4 regions of the Mesorhizobium sp. J8 genome follow, and region 2 is predicted to be linked to each of the others. Evidence: predicted binding sites of a transcription regulator. Region 2 holds the regulator's gene; each other region holds the start of a gene.
The links. The regulator PhoB, encoded in region 2, activates phosphate uptake and scavenging genes when phosphate is short. The targets are predictions, from matches to a motif close to TGTCATNNANCTGTCAT.
Positions count from the first base shown of each region.

Region 1: the regulator PhoB is predicted to act here: its motif matches at 2,128-2,144, upstream of MJ8_RS25440 (acid phosphatase).
Region 3: the regulator PhoB is predicted to act here: its motif matches at 2,818-2,834, upstream of MJ8_RS11220 (LTA synthase family protein).
Region 4: the regulator PhoB is predicted to act here: its motif matches at 1,878-1,894, upstream of MJ8_RS13725 (RNA degradosome polyphosphate kinase).

Region 1 covers NZ_AP024109.1:5,300,554-5,304,428, forward strand. Annotated here, with positions in the region: gene MJ8_RS25425 (MaoC family dehydratase) at 1-17, shown strand, start outside; gene MJ8_RS25430 (MaoC family dehydratase) at 14-484, shown strand; gene MJ8_RS25435 (adenine phosphoribosyltransferase) at 648-1,193, opposite strand; gene MJ8_RS25440 (acid phosphatase) at 1,386-2,081, opposite strand; gene MJ8_RS25445 (cytochrome c1) at 2,222-3,091, opposite strand; gene MJ8_RS25450 (cytochrome b) at 3,112-3,875, opposite strand, start outside.
Region 2 covers NZ_AP024109.1:6,163,566-6,167,440, forward strand. Annotated here, with positions in the region: gene xylF (D-xylose ABC transporter substrate-binding protein) at 1-97, opposite strand, end outside; gene MJ8_RS29455 (ROK family protein) at 368-1,603, shown strand; gene phoB (phosphate regulon transcriptional regulator PhoB) at 1,754-2,443, opposite strand; gene phoU (phosphate signaling complex protein PhoU) at 2,460-3,167, opposite strand; gene pstB (phosphate ABC transporter ATP-binding protein PstB) at 3,188-3,875, opposite strand, start outside.
Region 3 covers NZ_AP024109.1:2,444,191-2,448,065, forward strand. Annotated here, with positions in the region: gene MJ8_RS11215 (PAS domain S-box protein) at 1-587, opposite strand, end outside; gene MJ8_RS11220 (LTA synthase family protein) at 839-2,767, opposite strand; gene fabD (ACP S-malonyltransferase) at 3,045-3,875, shown strand, end outside.
Region 4 covers NZ_AP024109.1:2,887,642-2,891,516, reverse strand. Annotated here, with positions in the region: gene MJ8_RS13725 (RNA degradosome polyphosphate kinase) at 1-1,731, opposite strand, end outside; gene MJ8_RS13720 (zinc-finger domain-containing protein) at 1,973-2,218, shown strand; gene MJ8_RS13715 (FAD-dependent monooxygenase) at 2,234-3,466, shown strand; gene MJ8_RS13710 (TIGR02117 family protein) at 3,697-3,875, opposite strand, start outside.

The DNA of each region.
Region 1 (3,875 bases), 860 kb from region 2:
GCGAGGCCGCGACATGACCCTCGACGAATTCTTCCTGATCGGCCAGACGGTCACGCTCGGCTCGCACAAGTTCGAGCCGGAAGAGATCAAGGCGTTCGCCAGGAAATACGATCCGCAAATCTTCCATGTCGATGAAGAGGCGGCGAGGAAGAGCGTGCTCGGCGGGCTCTGCGCCTCTGGCTGGCACACCGCCGCCACCTGGATGAAATACAATCTCGAAAAGCGCATGGAGACCGAGGGCGTGCGCTGGACAGGCCCCGGCCCGCAGCCCGAATTCGGCCCCTCGCCCGGCTTCCGCAATCTCAAATGGCTGAAGCCGGTCTATGCCGGCGAAACCGTGACGTTCACGCGTACCGCGCTGGCGCACCGCCCGCTCGCCGGGCGCCCGGGCTGGAACCTGCTCACGCTGCGCTCGGAAGGTTTTGACTCCACCGGCGACAAGGTCATCGAGTTCGACAGTGCTGTGCTGGTGAAGGTGGAGTAGCATCTCTTCCTTCGCCCCTTGTGGGAGAAGGTGGATCGGCGCGATAGCGCCGAGACGGATGAGGGGTGTTCCAGCGGAGTGAGATGCTGGCTTTTCCTGGAGCACCCTCATCCGTCGCCTTCGGCGACACCTTCTCCCACAAGGGGAGAAGGGGCAGGCCTGCTCAATGCCCCTCATACCCGATCAGCGTCCTGACCGGCACGCCGAGCGCTTCCAGCTTCCGGCGGCCGCCGAGGTCCGGCAGGTCGATGACGAAGCATGCGGCGACGATGTCGGCGCCGATCTGCCTGAGCAGCTTCACCGCCGCTTCCGCCGTGCCGCCGGTGGCGATCAGGTCGTCGACCACGATCACCTTCTCGCCCGGCGAGACGCCGTCCTTGTGCATCTCCATCTCGTCCAGCCCGTATTCGAGGCTGTAGGCCACGCGCACCGTCTCGTAAGGCAGCTTGCCCTTCTTGCGGATCGGCACGAAGCCCGCCGACAACTGGTGCGCAACGGCGCCGCCGAGGATGAAGCCACGTGCCTCGATGCCCGCGATCTTGTCGATCTTCAGCCCGGCATAAGGATGCACCAGCTCGTCGATGGCACGGCGGAAGGCGCGCGCGTCGCCAAGCAGCGTGGTGATGTCGCGAAACAGGATACCGGGCTTCGGATAGTCCGGAATGGTGCGGATAGCCGCAAGCAGCGTGTCTTCGAGGGAGGATTTCATCGAGGCTTTCCGCATGTCCGGCTGTCGGATTTGACGGCGTCGGCCATTGCTGCCCGACGCGACCGACAAGGGCTACCGCGATGTCGCGCCAGAGACAAGCACATCCGGCAAAGGATCGGCGCCGACCGGTCGCGGCCATAAGGAAAGGGCGCCCGCGAAGGCGCCCTTCGAAAAGCAGGCGCTACCGTGCGGCTACATGCCTAGGTCCGAGCGCAGTTCGGAGCGCGCGACTTCGTACTCGGCCTTGAAATCGGGACGGTTGAGCAGGACCGCGGCGATCACGCTGCCGGAAATCTTGCCCATCTCGATATCGGAGGGATAGTGAATGCCGCCGACCACGCGGTTATGGGCAAATTCGGCCGCGCGCGCCATGATCTCTGCCCGCTTCTCCGGCACCATGTCGGCAAGGATGATGCCCATCATCGTGCCGACCGTCGCGTGGCCAGACGGCCAGGAGCCGGAGTTCGACAGCTTCACGACCGGCTTGACCAGATCGCTGAGCTGATGCGGGCGCGGACGTTTCCAGACATCCTTGGCCGGATCGACGACCGCGCCTTCGGTGGCCACGACGCGATCGAAGAAGGCGCTGAATTTCGGCAGCGTTTCCTTACTGAACTTCGGTCCCATGACATCCGCGAATCGCCACACATTCTCTTCGGCATCGCCGATGGCGCGCTTTTCCATTTCCGGCGTGCGCGTCACCTGAAGGGTCAGCACCTCGCCGAGTTCAGCCTTGGTCTCAGCCGAATCGTTGGCGGGCGGCGGAGGCAGGATCATCGTCAGATCGATGTCCTTGTTGGTGACGAAGGGCTGCGCCTCGTCGGCATGGGCGACATGTCCGGTGACAAGCAGCAGGAAACCTGCCGCGAGCGATGCGAATCTTTTCATGGGTAGGATCCTTTGAAGTAGGGGCAAGACAGGATCGCCACGCGCAATGACGGCCATGTGACATGGCCGGATCAAGCGATCTCGAAATACGAAAAGGGCGCCTCAGGGGCGCCCTTCTAGCTTTTCGCTTTTATCGCGCCTCAATGCGCGACGTCTGCCCATACCCTGCGCTTGGTCATGTACACCAGCGCGCCGAAGAGCAGCAGGAAGACCATGACGCGGAAGCCGGTCTTCTTGCGGTCCTCCAGATGCGGCTCGGCGACAAACATCAGGAAGGCCGAGACGTCGCGGGCATACTGGTCGACGGTCTGCGGCGAGCCGTCGTCATAGGTCACCTGGCCGTCCGAGAGCGGCTTCGGCATCTTCAGCGACACGCCGGACAGGAAGTACGGATTGTAGTGCGTGCCTTCCGGGATCACCATGCCGGCCGGCGGCGTCTGGTCGTAGCCGGTGAGCAGCGAGTGGATGTAATCCGGGCCGCCCTGCGCATATTGGGTGAAGATATCGAAGATGAAGCGCGGGAAGCCGCGCTCGACACCGCGCGCCTTGGCGAGCAGCGACATGTCCGGCGGAGCGGCGCCGCCATTGGCGGATGCCGCGGCCTGTTCGTTCGGGAACGGCGCCGGGAAGTGGTCCGACGGCTTGCCGGGGCGGTCGAACATGTCGCCGGCATCGTTCGGGCCGTCATGAATGGTGTATTCGGCGGCGAGCGTCTTGATCTGCGCGTCCGAATAGCCGAGCCCTTCCAGCGTGCGGAAGGCCACCAGGTTCATCGAATGGCAGGCCGAGCAGACTTCCTTGTAGACCTTGAGGCCGCGCTGCAGCTGCGCCTTGTCGTAGGTGCCGAACGGGCCGGCGAAGCTCCAGCTCATTTCCTTCGGCTCGTTGATCGGGAAATGCGTCGGAGCGGCCGGGTTCTGCTCTTCCGCGGCGATGGCCCCGGCACTTGACATCCAAGTGCCCGTGGCCACCAGGCCGAGCAGCGCCAGCGAGGTGAGAATCTTCTTCATACCCAAATCCCCTCAGATCCTCAGCCTTTGGTTTCCGGCGCGGCGGTCGCGCCTGCCGGATGTCCGCTGCCGCCCTTGTTCTTCTCCAGCACCGCCTCGGTGATCGAGTTCGGCAGCCTGCGCGGCGTCTCGATCAGGCCGAGCACCGGCATGATCACCAGGAAGAAGGCGAAGTAGAACAAAGTCGCCATCTGCGCCATGAACACGTAAGAGCCTTCCGCCGGCTGCGAGCCCAGCCAACCGAGCAAGATGGCGTCGGCGACGAACAGCCAGAAGAACAGCTTGTACCACGGACGGTAGACCGCCGAGCGCACCTTGGAGGTGTCGAGCCACGGCACCAGGAACAGCATGGCGATGGCGCCGAACATGCACAGCACGCCGCCGAGCTTGGAGTTGATCGGGCCGATGTTGAAGGTGATGGCGCGCAGGATCGCGTAGAACGGGAGGAAGTACCATTCCGGAACGATATGGGCCGGCGTCTTCAGCGGATTGGCGACCGTGTAGTTGTCCGGGTGGCCGAGATAGTTCGGCAGATAGAAGACGAAATACGCGAAGAAGAACAGGAACACGATCATGCCGAACGCGTCCTTGATGGTGGCGTAGGGCGTGAAGGCGACGGTGTCGGTCTTCGACTTGACCTCGATGCCGGTCGGGTTCGACTGGCCAACGACATGCAACGCCCAGATGTGCAGGACGACGACGCCGGCGATCATGAACGGCAGCAGGTAATGCAGCGCGAAGAAGCGGTTCAGCGTCGGGTCGTCGACGGCGAAGCCGCCGAGCA
Region 2 (3,875 bases):
ACGACACGCCGATGACCTTGTCCTTCGCCTCGGCGACCGACGCCAGCGTCAGCGACATGGCAACGCCCGCCAGAATGGCGGCTGCGAATTTCTTCATGATATCCTCCCTGCGCCCCGTGCGGCGCGACCCAAACTGGCCCGAAGGCCTGCACAGAGGCTTTTTTTCGAGCCTCAAAAAAATAGTGATCCAGCAAAACGACGCTGTCAACTGCGATTCTGATGGGTTTTGATGGGTGCGGACATTTTTTTCGACATTCGCAATAAATAATGACATGAACCCCGGCTTCTGTCACAATCCCTAGCGTGTCAGCGACAGGCCATGGCATCATCACAAGGCCGCGATGACGCGGGAGGAACGTGCGAGACAATGTCGGTCGGGATCCGCCACGACGATTTGCGCCGGCGCAATCGCGCCATGGTGATTTCGGCCGTGCGCCGCGCCGGCCAGCCGTCGCGGACGGAGATCGCCGCCACCACCGGGCTCAGCCACTCGACCATTTCGGCGATCTCCGCCGATCTGATCCAGGAAGGTATCCTCACGGAAAGCAAGGCCAGCGAGCCGACGGCGTTGAAACGCGGCCGGCCGCAGATCGGCCTGGCGCTGAACCCCGAAGCCGCCGCGGTGCTGACGGTGGTGCTTTCGCTGAACTTCCTGTCGGTTGCCGTGATCGACTATGCCGGCCAGGTGGTTGCCGAGGAACAGCTGCGCCTGGACACGCTCGTCATGCCTCGCGACGAGCTGATCGGCGAATGCTTGGCGATCGTCCGGCGCCGGCTGCAGGATCCCGACCTCGACGTGGGCAGCGTCGCCCGCATCGCGATGGGCATCCAGGGCATCACCGATTCCCATTCGCGCGCCATGCTGTGGTCGCCGATCACGCCGCTGACCGATATCCCGTTCGCCGACCTTCTCGAGACGGAATTCGGCATCCCCGCCACCATGGAGAACGACTGCAACATGATGGCGGTGGCGCTGCAATGGCGCGATCCCGACCGCTATCGCGACGACTTCATCGCCATCCTCTTGTCGCATGGTATCGGCATGGGTCTGGTGCTGAAGGGCGCGTTGTTCACCGGCACGCATTCCTCCGGCGGCGAGTTCGGGCACATGATCCACCGTCCCGGCGGCGCGCTTTGCCGCTGCGGCCGGCGCGGCTGCGTCGAGGCCTATGCCGGCAATTACGCGATCTGGCGCAGCGCCATGGGCATAAGCGAGGATGCCGCGCCGACCGACGTCGGCGACGCCGACATGCGCGCGCTTGCCGCAAAGGCCCGGCAACAGGACGGCCCTGAGCGGGAGGCTTATCGCCGGGCCGGCGAAGCGCTGGGCTTCGGCCTTGGCAGCCTGTTCGCGCTGATCGACCCGGCGCCCGTCGCGATGGTCGGCGTCAGCGCGGCCGCCTTCGACCTGATCGAGCCGGCGCTGAGGAAGGCGATCGCCCAGACCGCCGGCGGCCAGCATTCGGAATCGATCTCCTTCGACACCGAGCCGAACGAGCTGCCGCTGATCCGCGAAGGCTGCGCCATGCGCGCGCTGACCTTCGTCGACCAGGAAATCTTCGCGCCGGGCATGCAGGCGCGAGCGGGCAAGCACGTCGCATAGGCGCAAGGGATATGCTGAGATTCAGGTCAGGCCGAGTCGAGAATGGTGGATTCCGAGAACCGGAACGGAGCGTACTTTTGGGTACGTGAGTACCGGAAGCGCAGGAAGCTGCCATTCGCAGGCCGGCCTCACCTGAATATCTGCATATCCCTAGTCCTCGCGGATGGCATAGCCCGCGCCTCGGATGGTGCGTATGACGTCCGGCATGCGGCCGTTGTTGACGGCCTTGCGCAGCCGCCCGACATGGACGTCCACCGTGCGCTCGTCGATATAGATCGTCTCGCCCCAGACATTGTCGAGCAGCTGGCTGCGCGAGAACACGCGGCCGGGGTGGCGCATCATGAATTCGAGCAGCCGGAACTCGGTCGGGCCGAGCCTGATCTCGCTCTTCTTGCGGTAGACGCGGTGCGATTCGCGGTCGAGCACGATGTCGCCGACCTTGAGCACGCTGGACAGCACCTCCGGCTTGGCGCGGCGCAGCAGAGCCTTGACGCGCGCCATGAACTCCGGCGTCGAGAACGGCTTGACCAGATAGTCGTCGGCGCCGGTGGACAAACCTCGAACCCGATCGCTCTCTTCACCTCGCGCGGTCAGCATGATGATCGGCAGCCGCTCGGTCTCGGGCCGCATCCTGAGACGCCGGCAGAGCTCGATGCCGGAAACCGCCGGCACCATCCAGTCGAGCACGAGCAGGTCGGGAACGTTTTCCTGAAGGCGGATTTCGGCCTCGTCGCCGCGGGTCACCACTTCCACCTGGTAGCCCTCGGATTCGAGATTGTAGCGGAGCAGCACCCCCAGCGGCTCCTCGTCCTCCACCACCATGATGCGTGGCGCGATCATCGGGGTAACCTTTTCGTCAGGCAGCCGGAGCCGACATTGCCGTCTCGTCCTGCTTCGGACGGTTGGCGGGCAATTGCGTGCCGGTCAGCACATAATAGGCGTTCTCGGCGATGTTGGTCACATGGTCGCCGATGCGCTCGAGGTTCTTGGCGCAGAACAGAAGATGCGTGCAAGCGGTGATGTTGCGCGGATCCTCCATCATGTAGGTCAGCAGCTCGCGGAAGACGGCCGTGTATTTGACGTCGATGCGCTCGTCGTCGTTGCGCAGTCTGGCCAGCGCCGTGGCATCGCCCACCGTATATTCCTGGATCACGCCCTGGACCTGGATCAGCACCATCTGCGCCATGGAATCGATCGAATGCGTGAGGTCCCGCGGCGCGGCGCTGACGCCGACCGAGCCGACGCGCTTGGCGATGTTCTTGGCGAGATCGCCGATGCGCTCGAGGTCGCCCGCCATGCGGATCGCTCCCACCACGCTGCGCAGGTCGTCGGCCATCGGCTGGCGCTTGGCGATCAACGTGATGGCGCGGTCGTCAAGCTCGCGCTGTCTCGCGTCCATGATGGCGTCGTCGGAGACGACGCGCTGCGCCAGCGCGTTGTCGCTTTCGAGCAGCGCCCTGGTCGAGGCGCCGACCATCGAGGCGGCGAGGTCGCCCATGTCGTTGATGAGCCGGCTGATCTGCCTCAGATCCTCGTCGAAGGAGGCGACGGTATGTTCGGCCATGATGATGTCCTCGTATGTGCTTAGCCGAAGCGGCCGGTGATGTAGTCCTGCGTGCGCTTCTCGCGGGGCGAGGTGAAGATCTTCTCGGTCCGGTCGAACTCCACCAGTTCGCCCAGATACATGAACGCCGTCTGCCGCGACACGCGCGCCGCCTGCTGCATGTTGTGGGTGACGATGACGATCGTGTAGTCGGCCTGCAATTCGTCGATCAGTTCCTCGATCTTGGCCGTCGACAGCGGATCCAGCGCCGAGGCCGGCTCGTCGAGCAGGATGACCTCGGGCTTCACCGCCACGGTGCGGGCGATGCACAGGCGCTGCTGCTGGCCGCCCGAGAGGCTCTGGCCGCTGGCGTTGAGCTTGTCCTTGACTTCGCTCCAGAGCGCGGCGCGCTTCAGCGCCGACTCGACGCGGTTGTCCATCTCGGCCTTGCTGATCTTCTCGTAGAGCCTGACGCCGAAGGCGATGTTCTCGTAGATCGACATCGGGAACGGCGTCGGCTTCTGGAACACCATGCCGATCTTGGTCCTGAGCAGGTTGAGGTCCTGCGAGCGGTCGAGGATGTTCTTGCCGTCGAGCAGCACCTGGCCCTCGGCGCTCTGTTTCGGATAGAGCTCGTAGATGCGGTTGAGCACGCGCAGCAGCGTCGACTTCCCGCAGCCCGACGGGCCGATGAAGGCCGTCACGCTGCGCTCGGGCAGGGACAGGTTG
Region 3 (3,875 bases), 3.0 Mb from region 2:
ATCAGTTCCTCGGCTGAATAGCCGAGAAGACCGGCCAGATGGCCATTGACGCGCGCCAGCTCGCCATTTTCATTGACTTCGGCGATACCAATTCCGGCATGCTGATAAGTAGCGGCGAGCCGCTGCTCTTGTTCTTTCATGATGCCGTCGGCTCGACGCCTGTCCGTGACGTCGTGAAAACAATTGATCGCCCCAACGACCCGCCCGTCATCGTCTTCGACCGGCTCGATGTGAACCATTGCCCAGATCGTCGAGCCGTCGGGACGTTCCACTTCAGCTTCCACGCCTCTGATGGGAATGCCGGTTCGCAACACCGTGGCCATCGGTGTTTCATCGGGGCCGATCTCGCGCCCATCGAAATAGAGCTTATGCGATCCGCAATAGAGTTCGCCGTCCGACCCGACTAAGGGCGTCCGGCCCCACAGGTCGATGGCGCGCTTGTTGAACCACAAGAGATGCCCTCGCGCGTTGCACGCGTAAATCGCGATCGGCAGCTTTTCGATGAAATCAGGAGCCGATTGTAGGATCGAGACGTCGTGCGGCAGAGGAATGAACCTCTCGGGATCTCCGAAATTTCCGATGCGCATCCACCCTTCCCGCTCAGCAAACCATCGGCTGCAACGCGGTCAAACGGAGTTGGTTCCCAAGCAACCTCGGTTAACATGCGACGCTTGTCTTACGGCGTCGGGCGACCGATCGGGCCGAAGCGATTGATCGTCTCATCCTCTAGTCTGGGCGGACCGTCATCTACCGTCCAAAGATCGCATTCCCGCCGCGCGGGCCTTTTGCTGACCGAGTTTGGTCGCCAACGTCGCTCGCGATTTCAACATCGCGCAACTCAACTCGTATGCGCGACGAGCTTGTCCACAGTCTCGGGGAAGAAGTCTGGCGCCGAGTGGCGCTTGCCGAACATCATGTCGTACTGGATGAGCCGGAAATCGTTGATCTTCGGATCGATCTGTTTCTGCCTCGCCCAATCCGGCGTCGCTGCGCCCGCGGGCGACAGGAGCAGGTTGCGGTCGACCACCCGGTAATGCTCGCGCAGCGCGCCGAGGAAGCCGGTGTAGTAGGGGTGGGTGATGCCGGCCGTGGTCAGGATGTGGTAGGGCAGGAAGGCCGGGCTGACCGAGCCCAGGTTCTGCACCGGGCCGGAGCGGTTCGACCAGATGACCAGCGGCGTGTCGTGGTGCTCGAGCGCGGCGTCGGCGTTCGGCTCCTTGCGCGGCGCGACATTGTCCTTCAGGAAGCCGGTCTCGACATAGACGGGTCCGAGCGGCGGCAGGTGGTCGCCGAAGAAAGCGATGATGGTCGGCCGCTCACGCTTCTTCGCCCAGTCGATCAGCCGCAGCAGGCCGCGGTCGGCGTCGGCCGAGCCCTCGGCATAGGAAAGCAGCGATTCCCGCGCCCAGGAGCTGATCGGCGCGTCGACCGAATGCGTCGGATTGTAGTACCGGTAGGGCTCGTAGGGCCCGTGGTTCTGCAGGCTGACGGCGAACAGGAACACCGGGTCTTCGCTGGCGTCCGCCTCTCGGATGATCTCGTCGGTCATCGCAGCGTCGGAGGCCAGAGGCCCACGCTTCTCCATCGGCGGCAACGTCTCTTCCGAGCGGAAGTCGTTGAAGCCGAAATCGGCATAGACGGCGCCGCGGTTCCAGAACCAGTTGGTGCCGGGGTGGATGGCGCGCGCCCTATAACCCTCGCTCTTCAGGAAGGTCGCCAGCGAGGGCGTCGGGGTGCGCACATATTGCTGGTAGGGGATCGAGCCGGCCGGCAGGAAGGCGTTCGAGAAGCCGGTCAGCGCCTCGAATTCGATATTGGCGGTCATGCCGCCGAATTCGGGCGAGAACATCGAGCCGGAGCGCAGGGCGCGCACCGTCGGGATCGGGTCGGGCTTGATGCTGACGCCGGGCAGTTGCGTCGGATCCCAGAAGGATTCGCTCATCACCACGACGATATCCGGCTTCTCGTCCGGCACCGAAGCGGCGACGTCGGGGCGCTGGATCGCGTCCATCGTCTTTTGCGAATAGCCGGGGGGCGCCGAGACATGCGCCATCGGCACGTTCATCGCGAAGGCCAGCGCAAAGCCGTTGGAGGCATAGTTCTCCTTCTGGTCCCACATGATAGGGATGATCTGCAGCCGGTCGCGCGTCCACGAGAAGGTGGCGTAGTCCATGATCGAGACGAAGAAGGCGAGCAGCGGCACGGCAAGCGCCAGCCGCGCCAGACGGCCTTTGCGGCTGAGGATCGGCACACGCCGGCGCCAGGTCCGCCAGCAATAGACGAGCAGCGTCAGGCCGCCGATGATGGCCGCGGCCAGCATGATGGCCGTCCACGGCCGTTCGCGCACCAGAAGCGGCATCAGCGCCACGATCTGGCGGGCGAACAGGAAATCCGTCGGATAGAGCGGGTCGCCCAGATAATGCGATTTCTGGTGGCCGACAAAGGCAAGCGCCAGCGTCAGCGGCGCCACGATCATCAGGCTCTGGTGGCTGCGGCCCAGTATGGCGTCAAGTCCGACCAGCACCAGCGCGAAGACGACGATGGTGGTCCAGCCCGGCTTGAAGGGCTGCAGGAAGAAATCGACCGTGCCGAAGAAATCGCCGCGCACGATCCATTCGATCGCGAAGACGAGCAGGCCCGCCGCCAGAACTGTAGTCAGGCCGTAACGTACGGTCGGCCAGGCTCGTCCGGGCAGATAGCCGGTGGACGGATCGTCTTCCAAAAAGCCCGGCACGGGCTTGGCCGCGCCTTTTCTGATCCTTGCCACTCTGTTTTCCCCCGGCCCACGCAACACGCCTTCCACGCCCGTCACGCTTCTGTCATCGAAGTGTCACGCAAAGCTAGCGCCTGTGGCGGAAATAAGAAGAGCCAGCAAACCAAACGTGAGCGGTTTTCATCAGGTGTGATCGCCAAAAAGCCTTTCGGAACAGGGAGTCGGCTACCTTTTCCGGCTGAAATGAGGGCCGAAGAGGCGCCCGCGGGCTTGACTTGGCCGTCCGCCTTGCGCCAGAGGCAGGGAAAAATCAGCCTCTGGAGTGACTTCAATGGCCGTCGCATTCACCTTTCCGGGACAGGGCAGCCAGGCCGTCGGCATGGGCAAGGACCTCGCCGATCAATTCCCGGAAGCGCGCCGCGTCTTCGAGGAAGTGGACGCCGCGCTCGGCGAAAACCTGTCGAAATTGATCTGGGAAGGGCCGGAAGAGACGCTCACCCTGACCGCCAACGCCCAGCCGGCGCTGATGGCGGTGTCGCTGGCGGCGATGCGGGCGCTCGAGGCGCGCGGCTTCTCGTTGAAGGACAAGGTGGCCTATGTGGCCGGCCATTCGCTGGGTGAATATTCCGCGCTTGCCGCGGCCGGCTTCGTTTCGGTGGGCGACGCCGCCAGGCTTTTGCGCACCCGCGGCAACGCCATGCAGGCTGCGGTGCCGGCGGGCGAGGGCGCCATGGCTGCCATCATCGGGCTGGAGCAGGCCGATGTCGAAGCGGCGTGCTTGGAGGCGGCCAAGGGCTCCGTCTGCCAGGTCGCCAACGACAATGGCGGCGGCCAGCTGGTGATTTCGGGCGCCAAGGCAGCCGTCGAACTGGCGGCTAGGCTGTGCACCGAAAAGGGCGCCAAGCGGGCGCTGATGCTGCAGGTTTCGGCTCCCTTCCACTCGGCGCTGATGGCGCCGGCGGCCGAGATCATGCGCGAGGCGCTGGCCGGTGTGGCGAAGCAGGCGCCCGTGGTTCCGGTCGTCTCCAACGTGACGGTGACGCCGACCAGCGACCCGGACGAGATCGCCCGCCGCCTTGTCGAGCAGGTGACCGGCCGCGTGCGCTGGCGCGAGACGGTGGAATGGTTCGGCGCCAATGGCGTGTCGACGCTTTACGAGGTC
Region 4 (3,875 bases), 3.3 Mb from region 2:
CACGACGAGGTCGATCTCGACGCCGGCGCGGCTGGCGTCGTAGAGCGCGTCGATGATGATCGGGTCGACCAGAGCGTTCATCTTCATCCAGATGCGGGCCGGCCGGCCCTCGCGCGCATGGGCGACTTCCTCGGCAATATGCCTCAGGATGCGCTTGCGCAGCGTGAAAGGCGACACGGCAAGGCGCATCTCCTCGGCCGGTTCGGCATAGCCGGTGATGAAGTTGAAGATCTGCGCGACATCGCGCGCGATGGTCGGATCGGTGGTGAAGAAGGACAAGTCGGTATAGATGCGGGCGGTGACCGGATGATAGTTGCCGGTGCCGAGATGCACATAGTTGCGCAGCCGGCCGTCCTCGCGGCGCACGATCAAGGACATCTTGGCATGGGTCTTCAGCTCCAGGAAGCCGAACACGACCTGGACGCCGGCACGTTCGAGGTCGCGCGCCCAGCGGATGTTGGCCTCCTCGTCGAAGCGCGCCTTGAGCTCGACCAGGGCGGTCACCGACTTGCCGGCCTCGGCGGCGTCGATCAGCGCGCGCACGATCGGGCTGTCGTTCGAGGTGCGGTAGAGCGTCTGCTTGATCGCCACCACTTCCGGATCGGCTGCGGCCTGACGCAGGAACTGCACCACGACGTCGAACGACTCGTAGGGGTGGTGGACGATGATGTCCTTCTCGCGGATGGCGGCAAGGCAGTCGCCGCCATGCTCGCGGATGCGCTCGGGGAAGCGCGGATTGTAGGGCGTGAACTTCAGGTCGTCGCGCGGAATGGCCACGATCTCGGAGATCTGGTTGAGCGCAAGCGGACCGGTGAGAACGCTGATGCGGCTCGCCGAGACGCCGAGCTCGCCGGCGACGAAATCGCGTAGTTCCGCCGGCATCAGCGTGTCGAATTCGATGCGGATCACCGAACCGCGCCGGCGCCGCTTCAGCGCCGTCTCGAACAGGCGCACGAGGTCTTCCGACTCTTCCTCGACCTCGATATCGCTGTCGCGGATGATGCGGAACGTACCCGAGCCCTTGACCTCATAGCCCGGGAAAAGCTTGCCGATATAGATGCCGACCGCTTCCTCCAGCGGGATGAAGCGGACATGATGCTTGCGGTCGGGCAGACGGATGAAGCGTCTGAGCGCCACCGGCAGGCGCAAGAGCGCGCTCATCTCCTCGCCGTTCTTGCGATGGCGTAACTGCAAGGCGATCGAAAAGCCGAGATTGGGGATGAACGGGAACGGATGCGCCGGGTCGATCGACAGCGGCGTCAGCACCGGGAACACCTGCTCCTGGAAATGCTGCTCCAGCCAGACCTTTTCGTCCTTGGTGAGCGCGTCGCGGGTGATGCTTTCGATGCCTTCCTTGTTGAGCAAGGTCATCAACGCCGAGAGGCTCTTCTGCTGGTCTTCCTGCAGCCGCTCGACCTCGCGCAGCAATTGCTCGAGCTGCTGCTCGGGCGTGCGGCCGTCCGGGCTCTTCAGCGCAATGCCCTCGCGCACCTGGCCGGCGAGGCCGGCGACGCGCACCATGAAGAATTCATCGAGATTGGCGGCAGAGATCGACAGGAAACGGACGCGTTCGAGCAGCGGGTGATGCTCGTTCAGTGATTCCTCGAGCACGCGACGGTTGAATTGCAGCCAGGAGAACTCACGGTTGACGAAACGGTCGGGATTGCCGCCGTCCGGACTTGCCGCCTCAACGGTGATGAACTCGCTCTGCACAGGCTTCAGTTCGTTCATGGTTTCCCGCTCTTGCCCACTACCGTCCCTTGGAGCGCCATTTGGCGACGCTCTAACATGTTTTTGTGACGCATGATCGTCACGGAATCGCTCCTCGCCCGGCCTCATGCGCTTAACCGGCTCAACTTATCCTCTGACAGGCTTTTGCGACAGTTTGATTTCATCGATCTTGCAAACTGGTCTGTTATGCTCCAGATGCAGGCTGGTCACACCCACTGGCCGAACCCGATTGGAGACGACGATGGCAGGCGGCAGCATTCCCCATTTCCAGAACGACGCGGGCCATTCGGTCATCGAGATCGGCGTCAAGGAATTCATGTGCACCGGCGCCAGCCCGCCGTTCGACCATCCGCATGTGTTCCTCGACATGGGCGACGACAATGAGAAGGTCTGCCCCTATTGCTCGACGCTCTATCGCTATTCGCCGTCGCTGAAGGCGACGGAAACGCAGCCGGCCGGCTGCCTCTATGTCGATCAGGCCGCCTGATCTTCCTTTCCAACCATGAGTGAAACACGGTCCCGGCAGGTCGTCATTGCCGGGGCTGGCATTGCCGGGCTGACGGCGGCGCTTGCCTTTGCAGAGCGTGGCTTCCCGGTAAGACTGTTGGAGCAGGCCAGGCAACTCGAAGCGGCCGGCGCCGGCCTCCAGCTTTCCTCTAACGCGACCCGCGTCCTGCGCCGGTTCGGCGTCCTCGATCGCCTGCTGCCTGAGGCAATCCGGCCGGAAGCGGTGGTGCTGAAGGATGCAAGGAGCCTGCGAGAGCTGGCCCGCGTGCCGCTTGGGGAGGCCGGAGAAAAGCGCTGGGGCGCGCCCTATCTCGTGGCGCACCGAGCGGACCTGCAGGCGGCATTGATCGCGGCAGCGGCGCTGCGGCCCGATATCGAGCTCGTCACCGGCGCGCGCGTGACCGGCACCGCCGTCGGCCCCCACAGCGTGACCGCGGCAGTCGAGATCGACGGCAAAGCGACGAATGTCGCGGGCGGCCTGCTAGTCGCAGCCGACGGCGTTTGGTCGTCGGTTCGCGCCGGACTTGCCCGGACTGCCGGCTTTGCAGCAAGCCGCTTTTCCGGCGAGCTCGCCTGGCGCGCGACGGTCCCGGCGGAAAGCGCCGCCGGCCAGGCCTTCATGCAGATCGGCGCTACCAACTGCGTGACCACCTTCCTGCATGCGGGCTTCCACATGGTCGCCTATCCGGTGAGCAAGGGCAGCGCCTTCAACCTTGCGGCCTTTACCAAGGGCGAGCGCATCGCCGAAGGCTGGTCCGGCCACGCCGACCCCGCCATTCTTTCGACCGCCATGCGGGGCACGGCGGCAACATTGGCGAAGCTGGCGGCGCTTGCCGGGCCATGGACGGCCTTCCCCATCCACACGGTCGCGCAGCGGCGCTGGACAATGCCGGAGGGCATTGCGCTGATCGGCGACGCCGCACATGCCATGACGCCGTTCGCGGCGCAGGGCGCGGCCATGGGGATCGAGGATGCCTCGATGCTCGCCGATCTGGTCGCCGATTTTTCAGGCGATCCGGCCCAGGGCCTTGCCATTTGGGAAAATCTCAGGCGGCCGCGCGTCGAAAAGGTCCTGAAACGCGGCGCGCTGAACCGGTTGGCCTGGCATGCCCGGGGACCGATGGCGATTGCGCGTAACCTAGTGCTGGCGGCGCGGCCGCCGGAAAAGCTCGCCGCGGATCTCGACTGGCTGTACGGGTGGGCGGAGCAGAAGGTGGTGCAGCGGTAGGGTGCCTGACGGCCGGATAGGCTGGCGGGACAGCGCCCCCCTCTGTCCTGCCGGACATCTCCCCCACTGGGGGGAGATTGGCAGTTTCGCCGCCGGCGCTTCTCTTGCAACGTTGGTCATTAGCGAAAGCCGTCGTGACATCCAATCTCCCCCTTGTGGGGGAGATGTCCGGCAGGACAGAGGGGGGCGCGAAGGAATGAGACGTTGGCCAGTCTTACAAGGACGAGCTCTTAGTCATACAACCCCATCGACCACCACAGCGATACCGGGATCGGGTTCCACCAACCGGTGCGGAGGCCGGCGGTGCGCAGTCCCGCCGCCGTCCAGGTGTTGCAGCCGACCAGCGCGTTGAAATGGCCATCGGCTTCGTAGAAACGGTCATAGGTCGAATAGCGCGCGTTCTCGACCA